DNA from 2 places in the Staphylococcus felis genome. Region 1 is predicted to be linked to the other one. Evidence: a T-box and tRNA genes for the amino acid it is inferred to sense, from the RefSeq annotation. Region 1 holds a T-box; the other holds one or more tRNA genes.

Region 1 (3,271 bases):
TGGAATTTGATGTCCCCACCATAATTGACGTGAAATAGTCCAGTCTCTGATTTCTTCCATCCACCTATTAAAAGTCTTTTCAAATCGAGCTGGGACAAATTCAATGCGATTATCTGTGTTTTGATTGTTTAAAGCTTGTTCCGCTAACGGCTTCATTTTGACAAACCATTGTGTAGACAAATACGGCTCAACAATAGCACCACTTCGTTCAGAATGACCTACAGAATGCATATGATCTTCAATCTTAATGACTAAGCCTTGTGCTTCTAAATCTTTTACGAGTTGTTTACGACAGTCAAATCGATCCAATCCTTCATACTTACCTGCATGTTCGTTCATATGTCCAGTTTCATCCATAACAACGATGCGCTCAAGTTCATGTCTGTTTCCAATTTCAAAATCATTTGGATCGTGTGCAGGCGTCACTTTCATAGCCCCACTACCAAACTCTTGATCAACGTATTCATCGCCTAAAATCGGTAATTCGCGTCCAACAATTGGTAAAATAACCTTTTTACCAATAACATCTTTGTATCGAGCGTCATTTGGATTAACTACTATTGCTGTATCTCCAAGCATTGTTTCAGGTCGTGTCGTTGCAATTTCAATAAATCCTTCCCCATCCGCATAAGGATATTTAAAATGATAAAACTTACCGTTCACATCTTCATGAATCACTTCAATATCTGACAATGCTGTGCGCGCTTTAGGATCCCAATTAATGATACGTTCTCCGCGATAAATTAATCCTTTGTTGTACATATCAACAAACACTTTTTTAACCGCTTTGCTTAGACCTTCATCTAGAGTAAATCGCTCTCTTGAATAATCAAGCCCTAATCCAAGTTTAGCCCATTGTTGACGAATAAACTCAGCATATTCTTCTTTCCATTCCCATGCTTTTTCAAGAAACTTTTCACGTCCGATATCATGACGAGAAATACCTTCTTCTCTCATTTTAGCTTCTACTTTAGCTTGAGTAGCAATGCCCGCATGGTCCATACCAGGTAAATATAAAGTATCATATCCTTGCATACGTTTCATACGTGTTAATATATCTTGTAACGTTGTATCCCATGCATGTCCTAAATGTAATTTACCTGTTACATTAGGAGGTGGAATCACTATCGTGTATGTGTCTTTATCCGATGTTTTACTTGGTGTAAATAAATTTTGATCTAACCAAGATTGATAACGACCCGCTTCAACTTCTTGCGGATTGTATTTTGGTTTCATTTCCATTTAAAATCCCTCCATAAAATAAAAAAACATCTGTCCTAAAAAATAGGACGGATGTTTCCGTGGTACCACCTATATTCAATAATTGAAAAATTATTGCACTCATATGATTAACGCTCATGACACGCCTTAACTTACTACAATTCAGTTAAGGTCATTACTGGGCTACCTTCCACTTACGCTTTTATGCATTTCCACCAAACATGCACTCTCTAAAAAAATAATAAGTGTACTCCTCCCAAATGGTTATTAAATTCTCTTTTATAGTATACTGAATTAACGATTAAGTCAATAAATTGTGTGAAAATACAACAAGCTAAACACGGCGTTTTAAGAAAATATGAATCATCGGTGCAATCAAAAATAAAATAAAGAAAACTCTAAAAATATGATAGCTTGATATTAGTGCTACATCTGCACCTGTTTCTAATGCTACAAGCACGATTTGACTCATTCCACCTGGTGCAGCTCCTAAAAACAACTCATTAATCGATTCGTGATTTATAAAGCTTAATAAAATCACCATTATTAAGCTACAAATGATAAGCAGCACATTTTGAAACGCAATCGCTAGTGCAATTCGCCCCTTTAACCTACTCGTCAAATGTGCAATTTGCAAACCGACACGTATCATATAAATCACTTGTGCAGCTGCAATAATAGGCTGATCCAAAGTAAATGTTAGGCCTGTTGATATATTCCAAATAATAAGCACAACAATTGGTGCGAGTAACATTTTTGTAGGGAAATGAATCCACTTCATTACATAATAAACAATAATAATACCTATTATTAAAATCATGATGTGTGAAACTTGTAATACATGGGTCATGTGATGTGCAGTCTTAACTGCGCTGTTTGTAGTCGTCTCATTTTGAAAAAAGAATGAAATTAATGGAACTAAAATAACTACAAAAATAATTCTAGACGTTTGAGTTAAACTGACTACTAATATATCTGCCTTTTTGTTTTCTTCAGCCATAACTAACATTTGACTTAAAGCACCTGGTATGACACTCAGTATAGCTGTTTCGACATTTACTTTTGCAATTTTTTGAAATCCAATAGATACGATTAAAGCCAAAATGACTAACAAAACACTCACGATTACAATTGAAAAAAAGTCATTCTTAATATCATTCATTACCGATTTAGTAAATGCACTTCCAATTTGAACACCTAACAAAACCAACCCAAGCTGGCTCAACCAAGACGGCCATTCTACCTCTAATTTGAGTATTTTAACAACTATTAAGCTTGCAATGATAGGCCCGAACATCCATGGTAGCATTATATTCATATAATATAGAATAAAACCCAAAATAATAGAAAGTAATAATACAATCAGATTGTTCTTTAGATATAGTTTCGACATATGTTCCCCTTTATGTTTTCAAACGCAATGATATGTTAAAAAGGCCGAGACAAAAAACTCAGCCTAGTCCAAAATATCGTTTTCAAAACGTCATCTTACGCATTTAAAATACGTGTTAACGCAATATCGAAAGCTTCTATTGTTTGTTCGATATCTTTATGAGTATGTTTTGTAGACAAAAACATACCTTCAAATTGTGATGGCGGTAAAAAGATACCTTCTTGTGCTAATTCGCGATACAACTGACTAAATAATTTTAAATCAGATTGATTGGCTTCCTTGAAGTTTGTGACCGGTCCTTTATTTAAAAAGAAACCAATCATTGACCCAGCACGATTTATCGTAAGCGGGACTTGATGCTTACCGAAAACAGTCTTCAGTCCAACTTCTAATTTATCACCAAGTTCATTAAAGTATTGATAACTTTCAGGTGTAAGTTGGCTTAAAGTCATATAACCACTTGTCATTGCAAGCGGATTACCAGAAAGTGTACCAGCTTGATAAATATCGCCACTCGGTGCAATGTGATCCATTATGTCTTTTCGTCCGCCAAACGCACCAACTGGCAATCCACCGCCAATAACTTTACCTAAGCATGTTAAATCTGGAATAACGTCATAATAACCTTGAGCACAATGATATCCCACTCTAAATCCA
Region 2 (3,271 bases), 470 kb from region 1:
GCGGCCGTAACTATAACGGTCCTAAGGTAGCGAAATTCCTTGTCGGGTAAGTTCCGACCCGCACGAAAGGCGTAACGATTTGGGCACTGTCTCAACGAGAGACTCGGTGAAATCATAGTACCGGTGAAGATGCCGGTTACCCGCGACAGGACGGAAAGACCCCGTGGAGCTTTACTGTAGCCTGATATTGAAATTCGGTACAGTTTGTACAGGATAGGTAGGAGCCATTGAAGCGTGAGCGCTAGCTTACGTGGAGGCATTGGTGGGATACTACCCTAATTGTATTGGATTTCTAACTCGCAGCACTTATCGTGCTGGAAGACAGTGTCAGGCGGGCAGTTTGACTGGGGCGGTCGCCTCCTAAAGTGTAACGGAGGCGCTCAAAGGTTCCCTCAGAATGGTTGGAAATCATTCATAGAGTGTAAAGGCATAAGGGAGCTTGACTGCGAGACCTACAAGTCGAGCAGGGTCGAAAGACGGACTTAGTGATCCGGTGGTTCCGCATGGAAGGGCCATCGCTCAACGGATAAAAGCTACCCCGGGGATAACAGGCTTATCTCCCCCAAGAGTTCACATCGACGGGGAGGTTTGGCACCTCGATGTCGGCTCATCGCATCCTGGGGCTGTAGTCGGTCCCAAGGGTTGGGCTGTTCGCCCATTAAAGCGGTACGCGAGCTGGGTTCAGAACGTCGTGAGACAGTTCGGTCCCTATCCGTCGTGGGCGTAGGAAATTTGAGAGGAGCTGTCCTTAGTACGAGAGGACCGGGATGGACATACCTCTGGTGTACCAGTTGTCGTGCCAACGGCATAGCTGGGTAGCTATGTATGGACGGGATAAGTGCTGAAAGCATCTAAGCATGAAGCCCCCCTCGAGATGAGATTTCCCAACTTCGGTTATAAGATCCCTCAAAGATGATGAGGTAAATAGGTTCGAGGTGGAAGCGTAGCGATACGTGGAGCTGACGAATACTAATCGATCGAAGACTTAATCAAATTCATAACAAGGTTTGCTTGTGAGATATTACTTACTATCTAGTTTTGAATGTATAAGCATTCAAATGTTTATCTGGTGCCAATGGCAAAGAGGTCACACCTGTTCCCATGCCGAACACAGAAGTTAAGCTCTTTAGCGCCGATGGTAGTCGGACTTACGTTCCGCAAGAGTAGGACGGTGCCAGGTATACAATTATTCCACAGTAGCTCAGTGGTAGAGCTATCGGCTGTTAACCGATCGGTCGTAGGTTCGAGTCCTACCTGTGGAGCCATGGCCCCTTGGTCAAGCGGTTAAGACACCGCCCTTTCACGGCGGTAACACGGGTTCGAGTCCCGTAGGGGTCACTACTATATTGGAGAATTAGCTCAGCTGGGAGAGCATCTGCCTTACAAGCAGAGGGTCGGCGGTTCGAACCCGTCATTCTCCACCATTTTTAAAAAATGAATACATACGGAGGGGTAGCGAAGTGGCTAAACGCGGCGGACTGTAAATCCGCTCCTTCGGGTTCGGCAGTTCGAATCTGCCCCCCTCCACCATTTTTGGGCTATAGCCAAGCGGTAAGGCAACGGACTTTGACTCCGTCACTCGCTGGTTCGAATCCAGCTAGCCCAGCCATAAGAGCCATTAGCTCAGTTGGTAGAGCATCTGACTTTTAATCAGAGGGTCAGAGGTTCGAATCCTCTATGGCTCATTTTTAAAACCTTATTCCTTCACTGGGATAAGGTTTTTTTGGTTGTATATTTTTAACGATTGATGCAACAAACACATCATGACTGTACATTTTTGCATTAAACCCCAAATAACCATTTCTTTAAGCCACTTAAAAATTGCGATAGTTAAGTTTTGGTTTGAGTATTCAAGTCAATCTCAAAATGAATAACTCATTGATATTTAAAAAGGTTAAATTTTTAAAATAATTTCAAATGGGATATGACAACTGACTAGAATGATTGGTATAATAAACGTTATGGGAATAGATTACCGGAGGAGATGCTATGCGAATTTCAAACCTCTTTCAAAATTTAAGCACACTTGAGATTATAACTGGTATTCTAGATTTATTAATTGTATGGTATGTTATTTACCTACTCATTACTGTGTTTAAAGGGACTAAAGCGATACAACTTTTAAAAGGGATTTTGTTTATATTAGTAGGTAAAGCGATTAGTGAATATTTACAGTTAACGACGACATCAAGGTTATTTGATCTAGTGATGCAATGGGGATTTTTAGCAATTATCGTCATTTTCCAACCTGAAATACGGCGAGCGTTAGAACAGCTTGGAAGAGGGAGTTTGTTTAAGCGCTATTCAATGACGTCTTCAGTGGAAGCTCCGAAACTGGTTGAGGCAGTTTCTAAAGCAGTACAATATATGGCTAAGCGCCGTATTGGAGCACTGATTGTTTTTGAAAAAGAGACAGGATTACAGGATTATATTGAAACCGGCATACCCATGCATTCAGATATTTCCCAAGAGTTATTAACAAATGTATTTATACCTAATACCCCTCTACACGATGGCGCTATGATTATACAAGGCGACAAAATTGCAACAGCAGCAAGTTATTTGCCGTTATCTGATAGCCCTAAAATTGCTAAAAGTTTAGGAACACGACATCGTGCTGCTGTTGGGATTTCAGAAGTTTCAGATGCTTTTACAGTTATTGTATCTGAAGAAACGGGGTCTGTATCTGTCACTTTTGATGGAAAACTTAGAAAAGATATTAGTACAGATGTATTTGAGGAATTATTGACCGAGCATTGGTTCGGTACGCACTTTTCAAAGAAGGGTGTGAATTAAATGTTTGAATCTAAATGGGGATTACGTTTTTTTGCGTTGATTTTAGCATTGCTGTTATTTTTATCGGTTAATAATGTTTTTGGCAAAACATTTAGCACTGATAACATTGCAAGTAATGGAAATAAAACAATTAAAAATGTACCAGTTCAGGTGATTAATAAAAGTAACGATTTATATGTATCAGGCGCACCAGATAGTGTTGATATTGAGCTCAATGGGCCGCAATCGAAAGTGTTACAAGCACAAAAAATTGAAGATTTCAAAGTCACATTGAACACAACAGATCTACAACCTGGTGAACGTACGGTAGATTTTCAAGTGAATGGTTTGGATAAAGATATCAATTATCGTGTTTATCCTAAAGAAGCGACCCTATCAATTGAAAAGAAAGAAACACGGGAAGTGACGATTGATCCTAATATTAGTCGCTATTCTGTTGCTCCAGATAAACAAATAGATGAAGCGACAGTAACAC

Evidence for each region. A T-box is a leader RNA that pairs with one kind of tRNA and senses whether it is charged. The one in region 1 lies ahead of C7J90_RS09880 (valine--tRNA ligase), so its partner is inferred to be a tRNA-Val.
Region 2: it has a tRNA-Val gene. The T-box ahead of C7J90_RS09880 (valine--tRNA ligase) is inferred to sense a tRNA for this amino acid. The anticodon was not compared.

Annotation. Positions count from the first base shown of each region.
Region 1 covers NZ_CP027770.1:2,104,078-2,107,348, forward strand. The annotation lists gene C7J90_RS09880 (valine--tRNA ligase) at 1-1,242, opposite strand, end outside; T-box leader at 1,283-1,489, opposite strand; gene C7J90_RS09885 (AbrB family transcriptional regulator) at 1,556-2,614, opposite strand; gene hemL (glutamate-1-semialdehyde 2,1-aminomutase) at 2,710-3,271, opposite strand, start outside.
Region 2 covers NZ_CP027770.1:90,851-94,121, reverse strand. The annotation lists rRNA gene C7J90_RS00505 (23S ribosomal RNA) at 1-993, shown strand, start outside; rRNA gene rrf (5S ribosomal RNA) at 1,066-1,180, shown strand; tRNA gene C7J90_RS00495 (tRNA-Asn) at 1,191-1,265, shown strand; tRNA gene C7J90_RS00490 (tRNA-Glu) at 1,267-1,338, shown strand; tRNA gene C7J90_RS00485 (tRNA-Val) at 1,349-1,424, shown strand; tRNA gene C7J90_RS00480 (tRNA-Tyr) at 1,447-1,530, shown strand; tRNA gene C7J90_RS00475 (tRNA-Gln) at 1,535-1,609, shown strand; tRNA gene C7J90_RS00470 (tRNA-Lys) at 1,613-1,685, shown strand; gene cdaA (diadenylate cyclase CdaA) at 1,990-2,796, shown strand; gene C7J90_RS00460 (CdaR family protein) at 2,797-3,271, shown strand, end outside.